Regions from separate parts of the Streptomyces sp. NPDC094147 genome, predicted to be linked through region 1. Evidence: riboswitches for the same ligand, from Rfam matches in the RefSeq annotation. Region 1 holds a riboswitch; the other holds the start of a gene.
What was found. A riboswitch is a leader RNA that binds a small molecule or an ion and turns the genes downstream of it on or off. The one in region 1 is predicted to bind thiamine pyrophosphate.

Region 2: it holds a riboswitch for thiamine pyrophosphate, as region 1 does, so the genes downstream of both, ACIQ8J_RS26760 (thiamine ABC transporter substrate binding subunit) here and thiO (glycine oxidase ThiO) in region 1, are expected to answer to the same signal.

Annotation. Positions count from the first base shown of each region.
Region 1 covers NZ_JBIWHT010000001.1:354,643-359,457, reverse strand. Annotated here, with positions in the region: gene pknB (Stk1 family PASTA domain-containing Ser/Thr kinase) at 1-145, opposite strand, end outside; gene ACIQ8J_RS01655 (thiazole synthase) at 233-1,027, opposite strand; gene thiS (sulfur carrier protein ThiS) at 1,034-1,234, opposite strand; gene thiO (glycine oxidase ThiO) at 1,231-2,412, opposite strand; TPP riboswitch at 2,410-2,522, opposite strand; gene ACIQ8J_RS01640 (NAD(P)/FAD-dependent oxidoreductase) at 2,641-3,867, shown strand; gene ACIQ8J_RS01635 (Rv2175c family DNA-binding protein) at 4,153-4,518, shown strand; gene thiE (thiamine phosphate synthase) at 4,627-4,815, shown strand, end outside.
Region 2 covers NZ_JBIWHT010000022.1:62,530-67,344, forward strand. Annotated here, with positions in the region: gene ACIQ8J_RS26750 (phosphatidate cytidylyltransferase) at 1-933, shown strand, start outside; gene rlmN (23S rRNA (adenine(2503)-C(2))-methyltransferase RlmN) at 1,024-2,130, shown strand; TPP riboswitch at 2,161-2,280, shown strand; gene ACIQ8J_RS26760 (thiamine ABC transporter substrate binding subunit) at 2,363-3,454, shown strand; gene ACIQ8J_RS26765 (ABC transporter permease) at 3,502-4,815, shown strand, end outside.

The DNA.
Region 1 (4,815 bases):
TCACCTTGAGGGCGAGCACCCGGTCGAGGCGGGTGTCGACGGCCCGGTAGACCGTGGCCATACCGCCGGCGGCGATGCGCGCGTCGACGCGGTAGCGGCCGTCGAGCACCTGCCCGACGAGGGGGTCATGAAGGGTCGTGTCCACGGGGAGAGTTTACGAGCGGCGCCCGGGGACCCGGACGCCGCGGGCGGACCCGGGCCCGTACTGAAGCCGAGCTGTGACGCGGATCCGCTAAAAAGCGGGGCGTTCGGGGTCCAGCGCCGCCCGGCCCGCCATCGTGGAGGACGCCTCGGCGAAGTGGCGGCGCGGGATGCGGCCCGCGCGGTGGGCGAGCCGTCCCGCCTCCACCGCGTGCCGCATCGCCTCCGCCATCAGGACCGGCTCCTGGGCCCGGGTCACCGCCGAGGCCAGCATCACCGCGGAGCAGCCGAGCTCCATCGCCAGCGAGACGTCGGAGGCGGTGCCCGCGCCCGCGTCGAGGATCACCGGGACGCCCGCGCGGTCCACGATCAGCTCGAAGTTGTGCGGATTGCGGATGCCCAGGCCCGAGCCGATGGGCGAGCCGAGCGGCATGATCGCCGCGCAGCCCACGTCCTCCAGCTTGCGGGCGAGCACCGGGTCGTCGTTGGTGTAGGGCAGCACCGTGAACCCGTCGTCCACCAACACCTCGGCGGCGTCGAGCAGTTCGATCGGATCGGGGAGCAGGGTGCGCTCGTCGGCGACGACCTCCAGCTTCACCCAGTGGGTGCCGAGCGCCTCGCGGGCCAGGCGCGCGGTCAGCACGGCCTCGCCCGCGGTGAAGCAGCCCGCGGTGTTGGGCAGCACCCGGATGCCCAGTTTGTCCAGTACGGACAGGACCGAGCCCTGCACGGTGGGATCGAGGCGGCGCATCGCCACCGTCGTCAGCTCGGTGCCGGACGCGACGAGCGCGCGTTCCAGGGTGCCGAGGCTGGGCGCCCCGCCCGTGCCCATGATCAGGCGTGAGCCGAAGGCGGTGTCGGCGATGGTCAGCGGGTCGTCGGCCATGGCGGCTCAGCCTCCCTGCACGGCGGTGAGGACCTCGACGCGGTCGCCGTCGTCGAGCGTGGTCGTCGGCCAGGCGCTGCGCGGCACGACCGCCTCGTTGACGGCGGCGGCGACACCGGAGCGGGCCGGGGTGAGGGTGGCGACGAGGGCGTCGAGGGTGGTCCCGGAGGCGAGCGCGCGGGGCTCGCCGTTGACGGAGATGGTCATGCGGTCGTCAGCTCCTGAGGTGCACAGGTGAAGCGTCGGGGGGTGAACGGGCGTGCCTCGTCGGGCAGTTCGCCGGTGGTCAGGACGTGCGCCATGACATCGCCGGTGACCGCGGTGAGCAGCACGCCGTTGCGGTAGTGGCCGGTGGCGAGGTGCAGGCCGGGCAGCGCGGTCGGGCCGAGCAGGGGCGCGTTGTCGGGGGAGGCGGGGCGCAGTCCGGCCCGGGTCTCGGTGAGCGGCAGCTCGGTGATCCCCGGCACCAGCTCGTGCGCGTCGCGCAGCAGCTCGTAGACCCCGCCCGCGGTGACCGTGGTGTCCCAGCCCAGCTCCTCGCTGGTGGCGCCGACGACGAGTTCGCCGTTCTCCCGCGGTACGAGATAGACCTCGCCGCCCCGCACCACCGCCCGCACGGTCCGGGACAGGAAGGGTGCGTACGCGGGCGGCACGGTCAGCCGCAGGACCTGGCCCTTCACGGGACGCACCGGCGGAAGCAGTTCTTTCGGTACGCCCGCCAGCCTGCCGCTGAGGCTGCCCGCGGCGAGCACGACCTGGTCGGCGACGAGCGCGGTGCCGTCCGCCAGGACGACGCCGGCGGCCCGGTCCCGTACCACCGAGAGCCGCTCGGCCCAGCCGTACGCGAACCGCACCCCGGCCCGCGTACACGCGGCGACCAGCGCCTTCGCGAGTCTGCGCGGGTCGATCTGGTGGTCGCCGTCGACCCGGAGCCCGCCGCGCACACCCGGCGCGAGCATGGGTTCCAGGCGGCGGCAGTCGCGCCCGGAGAGCCACTCCGACTCCAGGCCGGAACGGACCTGAAGCGCGTGCAGGTCCCGCAGGTGGGCGCGGTCGTCGGAGTCGAGCGCCACGGCGAGGGTGCCGCAGGCGCGGTAGCCGGTGTCCAGGCCCGTGACCTCGGTCAGCTCGGCCGCGAAGGCCGGGTAGCGGCGGGCGGACTCGACGTTGAGGGCGAGCAGGGTCTGCTCGCCGTAGTGCAGTTCGGTGACGGCGGCCAGCATCCCGGCCGCGACCTGGGCGGCCCCGCCGCCCGGTTCGGGGTCGGCGAGCACGACACCGAGGCCGCGCTGGGCGGCCCGCCAGGCGGTGACGAGCCCGATGATGCCGCCCCCGACCACGAGGACGTCGGACCCTTCGGGGGATCCGCTTCGAGAAGAACGCATGGGCGTCCAGCCCCTCCCTTCGCCGGCATGACCCGGATCAGGTTCGTACGGTCGGAGGCCGCCCAGCCTCCCTCTCAGCCCGGTGCGTCCGGGCTCCCGCGAGTGCTTTACTCCTGCCACCATAGCCCTAGCCCCCAATCCGCAGTAGGGAGCGTCGGGGTGGTGGAGGAGCGTGTGCGATGACGGGACCCCTTACCTGACGAAACGTCAGATGCTTATGGTGATCGGGTGAGCGAACAGCAGACGCATTCCGAAGCGCGGCACGTGGTCGTCGTCGGCGCGGGCATGGCCGGCGTGCAGACCGCGGTGGCCCTGCGCGAACAGGGCTTCGCCGGAGCCATCACCCTCATCGGCGCCGAACCCCACCAGCCCTACGACCGGCCCCCGCTCTCCAAGGCGGTGCTGCTCGGCAAGGCCGAGGGCTCGGCCTTCGAGGTGGACTTCGAGGCACTCGACGTGGAGCTGCGCCTCGGCCTCGAAGTGACCGGGGTGCGCCCCGCCGAGCACCGGGTGGTGACGGAAGGGGGCGAGGTCGCGTACGACACCCTGGTCATCGCCACCGGCGCCGAACCCCTCACGCTGCCCGGCAGCGCGGGCGTCCCCGGCGTCCACCTGCTGCGCACGCTGGACGACGCGCGGCGGCTGCGCCCGGTCCTCGACCAGCGGCACCGGATCGTGGTCGTGGGAGCCGGGTGGATCGGCGCGGAGTTCGCCACCGCCGCACGCGAGGCGGGCTGCGCGGTCACCGTGGTCGAGGCCGCCGACCGCCCGCTGGCCGGGGTGCTCCCCGCCGAGGTCGCCGCCCCCATGGCCACCTGGTACGCCGAGTCCGGCGCCGAACTCCTCACCGGCGCCCGGGTCCAGGCGGTCGTGCCGGGCGAGGTGCTGCTCGCCGACGGCCGCAGGCTGGAGGCCGACGCCGTGGTCATCGGCATCGGCGCCCGCCCCGCGACCGGCTGGCTGGCCGGCTCGGACATCGCGCTCGGCCCCGAGGGAGCGATCACCGCGGACGCCCGGCTGCGCACCTCGCTCCCCGACGTGTACGCGGTCGGCGACTGCGCCTCGTTCCCCTCGGCCCGTTTCGGCGAGCGATTGCTCGTCCACCACTGGGACAACGCGCTGCAGGGCCCGCGCACCGTCGCCGCCGACATCGCGGGCGAGGCGGCCGCCGACTACGACCCGGTCCCGTACTTCTGGTCCGAGCAGTTCGGCCGCTTCGTCCAGTACGCGGGCCACCACACCGACGCCGACGAGCTGGTCTGGCGCGGCGACCCGACGACGGCCCCCTGGTCCGTCTGCTGGCTCCGCGACGAGGCGCTGGTGGCCGTCCTGGCGGTGGGCCGCCCCCGGGACCTGGCCCAGGGCCGCAAGCTGATCGAGTCGGCGACCCCCCTCGACCGCGAGAGGGTGGCGGACCCGTCGGTGCCACTGAAGTCGGCGGTGCGGGTGGGCTGAGGGGTGTCGCGCGAGTCGGTCCCGGCTGGAGTACCGGCCGGCAAAAAAATCAGCCTCTGCGGCGCTGCTGGTCAGCAAAAAACCAGCCCCTCATGGGGGTCCCCCCTGGACCTTTGGTCCTTGGGGGAGTTCGAGGAGCGGGGGTCTGGGGGGGAGCCCCCGGCGCGCGGCCCGCGGGCGAAGGCGGACGGACGGGAAACGGCGGGGGCCGTGGGCGCGGCCCCCGGGTAGCCGGACGGGACCACCCGGGTACCGACTGTCAGTGGGAGGTGGCACGCTTGGACCGTGACCGAGATTGACGCAAAGATTGATGCTCTCGTCCCCGCCTGGCTCTACCTCCCCGACATCGCGGAGATGCTGGACGTGGAGGTGACGCGCGTACGGCAGCTGGTCAAGGAGGGCCAGCTCATTGCCGTACGCCGCGGTGAGAACCGTGCGCTCCAGGTGCCGGCCGCCTTCATCGACACCGACAAGGTGGTCAAGGGGCTCGCCGGCACCCTGACCCTGCTGCGGGACGACGGCTTCTCCGACGAAGAAATGCTGGAGTGGCTCTTCACTCCGGACCCGACGCTGCCCGGCACCCCCGCGCAGGCCCTCAGCGAGAATCGCGGCACGGAGGTGAAGCGCCGCGCCCAGGCGCTCGCCCTTTGATCTGAACGAGCCCACCGACCAGCCTCGACAGGCCGCGGTGTACGGTCCGGTTCCGAACCGGCCCGTGCACCTCGGCGCGGCCGAACACGAACACAACGGGGGACTTCCATGCCCACGGCCCGTGAGCAGCTCGCCGACGCCCGGCTCTACCTGTGCGTGGACGCGCGCAAGCGCCAGGGCGACCTGCCCGAGTTCCTGGACGCCGTGCTGGCGTCCGGCGTGGACATCGTGCAGCTGCGGGACAAGGGCATGGAGGCCGCCGAGGAGCTGGACCATCTGGCCGTCTTCGCGGACGCC
Region 2 (4,815 bases), on a different contig from region 1:
GACGAACACGACCCGGGGGCCGCTCGGCTGGGCGGTTCCCTGTTCCGCGACGAGACGCCGCAGGAGCCCATGGCAAGCCCTCCGCCCACCCCGCCCGTGCCCGCGCAGCCGGAGAAGAAGCGGGCAGGCCGCGATCTGCGGGCCGCGATAGGGGTCGGCGTGGGGCTCGGCGCGGTGATCCTCGCGTCGCTGTTCATCGTGAAGGCCGCCTTCGTCGGGGTCATCGCGGTCGCCGTGGTCGTCGGTCTGTGGGAGCTGACCAGTCGCCTGGACGAGCGCAAGCAGATCAAGGCGCCCCTGGTGCCGCTCGCGGTCGGCGGCGCGGCGATGGTCGTCGCCGGGTACGCCAGCGGCCCCGAGGGCGCGTGGGTCGCCATGGCGCTCACCTCGCTCGCGGTGCTCGTGTGGCGGATGACGGAACGCCCCGAGGGCTACCTCAGGGATGTCACGGCGGGTGTGTTCGCCGCGTTCTACGTGCCGTTCCTCGCCACCTTCGTCGCGATGCTGCTCACCGCCTCCGACGGGCCCTGGCGGGTGCTCACCTTCCTGCTGCTCACGGTGGTCAGCGACACGGGCGCGTACGCGGTCGGCTGGCGCTTCGGCAAGCACAAGCTGGCGCCGCGCATCAGCCCCGGGAAGACCCGCGAGGGCCTGTTCGGCGCGGTGTCGTTCGCGATGGTGGCGGGCGCGCTGTGCATGCAGTTCCTGATCGACGACGGCACGTGGTGGCAGGGCCTGCTGCTCGGCCTCGCGGTCGCGGCGAGCGCCACGCTCGGCGACCTCGGCGAGTCGATGATCAAGCGGGACCTGGGCATCAAGGACATGGGCACCCTGCTGCCGGGCCACGGCGGCATCATGGACCGCCTGGACTCCCTGCTGCCGACGGCGCCGGTGGTCTGGCTGCTCCTCGCGATCTTCGTCGGGACCCGCTGACCTGCGTTTTCGTACGGCTTTGAACGGTGAGGGCTCGTCGTCCACAGGACGGCGAGCCCTTTTCCGTACGTCTGAGACACTTGAGGAACCATGCCCAAGCCCGGAGAACTCACTTTCGTCGCCCCCCGCGGAGCCAAGAAGCCGCCGCGGCACCTCGCCGACCTCTCGCCCGCCGAGCGCAAGGAAGCCGTCGCCGCGATCGGCGAGAAGCCGTTCCGCGCCAAGCAGCTCTCGCAGCACTACTTCGCGCGGTACGCCCACGACCCGGCGGAGTGGACCGACATCCCGCTCGCCGCGCGCGGCCGGCTCCAGGAGGAGCTGCTGCCCGATCTGATGTCGGTCGTGCGGCACATCTCGTGCGACGACGACACCACCCGCAAGACGCTGTGGAAGCTGCACGACGGGACGCTGGTCGAGTCCGTCCTGATGCGCTACCCGGACCGGGTGACGATGTGCATCTCCTCGCAGGCCGGCTGCGGCATGAACTGCCCGTTCTGCGCCACCGGCCAGGCGGGCCTGGACCGCAACCTGTCGACCGCCGAGATCGTGCACCAGATCGTGGACGGCATGCGCGCGCTGCGCGACGGCGAGGTCCCCGGCGGCCCCGCCCGCCTGTCCAACATCGTCTTCATGGGCATGGGCGAGCCGCTCGCCAACTACAAGCGCGTCGTCGGCGCCATCCGCCGCCTCACCGACCCCGAGCCGGACGGCCTGGGCCTGTCCCAGCGCGGCATCACCGTCTCCACCGTCGGCCTGGTGCCCGCCATGCACCGCTTCGCCGACGAGGGCTTCAAGTGCCGCCTCGCCGTCAGCCTGCACGCGCCGGACGACGAGCTGCGCGACACCCTCGTACCGGTCAACACCCGGTGGAAGGTGCGCGAAGTGCTCGACGCCGCCTGGGAGTACGCCGAGAAGTCCGGGCGCCGCATCTCCATCGAGTACGCCCTGATCCGCGACATCAACGACCAGGCGTGGCGCGGCGATCTGCTCGGCCGGCTCCTCAAGGGCAAGCGGGTGCACGTCAACCTCATCCCGCTGAACCCGACGCCGGGTTCGAAGTGGACGGCCTCGCGGCCCGAGGACGAGAAGGCGTTCGTCGAGGCCATCGCGGCGCACGGGGTGCCCGTGACCGTCCGCGACACCCGGGGCCAGGAGATCGACGGAGCCTGCGGTCAGCTCGCCGCCTCCGAGCGATAGGGCCCGTGTAATCTGGCCGGAAACATCTGCATATTCCGACAGGGGAGCGCCACAGCGCTGAGAGTGCGGGACCCGCTTCAGGGAACGGCCCGCAGACCCTCTGAACCTTGCCCCGGTCATTCGGGGTAGGAAGTTCGGCGATTACTCAAGCTGTTGCGCCCTGCCCGCACGACCTGCCGTCGTGCGGGCAGGGCCGCGTCTCTTCCTGGTCACATCCAGGAGGAATGAAGAAATGCGCAGTACCAAGAGGCTCGCGGCCGGCGCGCTCGCCGCCGCCCTCGGGGTCGTCACGCTGGCGGCCTGCGGCGGCTCGGACGGCAAGAAGGCGTCCGGCGCCACCGGCGACAAGACCGTGACGCTGGTCAGCCACGACTCCTTCGCCGCGTCGGACGCGGTGCTCAAGGCGTTCACCGCGCAGACCGGCTACACCGTGAAGGTCCTCAAGAGCGGGGACGCCGGGGCCGCCCTCAACCAGGAGATCCTCACCAAGGGCTCCCCGCGCGGCGACGTCTTCTTCGGCGTCGACAACACACTGCTCTCGCGCGCCCTCGACAACGGCATCTTCACGCCGTACGCCGCCAAGGGCCTGGACCGGCTGCCCGCCGACGTCCAGTTGGACCAGGGCAAGCACCGGGTCACGCCCGTCGACACCGGCGACATCTGCGTCAACTACGACAAGAAGTACTTCGCCGACAAGAAGCTGGCGCCCCCGCAGTCCTTCGACGACCTGATCAAGCCCGAGTACAAGAACCTCCTCGTCACGGAGAACGTGGCGACGTCGTCTCCCGGTCTCGGCTTCATGCTCGGCTCGGTCGCCAAGTACGGCGACGGAGGCTGGCAGGACTACTGGAAGAAGCTGAAGGCCAACGGCGTCAAGGTGGTCGACGGCTGGGAGCAGGCGTACAACACGGACTTCTCCGGTTCGGCCGGCGGCAAGAAGGCCAAGGGCGACCGGCCGCTGGTCGTCTCCTACGCCTCCAGCCCGCCCGCCGAGGTGATCTACGCCGACCCGAAGCCCACCGAGGCGCCGACCGGCGTCGCCACCAGCACCTGCTTCCGCCAGACCGAGTTCGCGGGCCTGCTCAAGGGCGCCAAGAACGAGGCCGGTGGCAAGGCGCTCCTGGACTTCCTGATCTCCAAGAAGTTCCAGGAGGACATGCCGCTCCAGATGTTCGTGGACCCGGTCGCCAAGGACGCGGCGCTGCCGGCGGAGTTCACCACGTTCGGTTCGAAGATCACCGACTCGGCGACCGTCGCCCCCGACAAGATCGCCAAGAACCGTGACCAGTGGGTCAAGACGTGGTCCTCGCTCGTCCTGAAGTAGACCGTCCCTCGGGGAAGCTGCGGGGCAACGCGGTGCGGCTGGGCCTGATGGCCCTGCCCGCCGTGTTCTTCGCCCTGTTCTTCGCCTGGCCCGTGGCCGCCATCGTCGGCCGCGGGCTGAAAGCGGACGGCGCCTGGCAGTTCGGCCGGATCGGCGAGGTGCTGACCGACCCGGACATCGCGCACGTCCTGTGGTTCACCACCTGGCAGGCGCTCGCCTCCACCGCGCTCACCCTCGTGATCGCGCTGCCCGGCGCATACGTCTTCGCGCGCTTCGACTTCCCCGGCAAACAGCTCCTGCGGGCCGTCGTCACCGTGCCGTTCGTGCTGCCGACGGTCGTGGTGGGCACCGCGTTCCTGGCGCTGCTCGGCCGCGGCGGGCTGCTCGACCAGCTGTGGGGCGTGCGCCTGGACACGACGGTGTGGGCGATCCTGCTCGCGCACGTCTTCTTCAACTACGCGGTGGTCGTACGGACCGTCGGCGGCCTGTGGTCGCAGCTCGACCACCGCCAGGAGGAAGCCGCCCGGGTCCTCGGCGCCTCCCGCCTCGCCGCCTGGCGCACGGTGACGCTGCCCGCGCTCGGCCCCGCGGTCGCCGCGGCCGCGCTCATGGTCTTCCTGTTCACCTTCACCTCCTTCGGCGTCGTCCAGATCCTCGGCGGCCCCACCTTCTCCACCCTCGAAGTGGAGATCTACCGGCAGACCGCCGAACTCCTGGACCTGCCGACCGCGGCCGTCCTGACGATCGTCCAGTTCGCGGCGGTCGGCGTGATCCTCGCCGTGCACGCCCGCACGGTGCGCCGCCGCGAGAGCGCCCTGAAACTCGTGGACCCCGCCCAGACCGCGCGGCGCCCGCGCGGCGCCGGCCAGTGGACACTCCTGGCATCCGTGCTCGCGGTCGTGGTGCTGCTCATCCTGCTCCCCGTCGGCGTCCTGATCGAACGCTCCCTGGACACCCCCGACGGCTACGGCCTCGGCTACTACCGGGCGCTCCAGGCCGCCGGGGACAACGGCAGCTTCCTCGTGCCGCCCATCGAGGCGATCGGGAACTCGCTCCAGTACGCCCTCGCCGCCACCGCCATCGCCCTGGTCATCGGCGCGCTCGCGGCCGCCGCGCTGACCCGGCGGGGGAGCGGACGGCTCGTGCGGGGCTTCGACGCGCTGCTCATGCTGCCGCTCGGCGTCTCCGCCGTCACCGTCGGCTTCGGATTCCTGATCACCCTCGACAGACCCCCGCTCGACCTCAGGACCTCCTGGATCCTGGTGCCGCTCGCCCAAGCGCTGGTGGGCACCCCCTTCGTCGTACGGATCATGCTGCCGGTGCTGCGCGCGGTGGACGGGAGGCTGCGCGAGGCGGCGGCC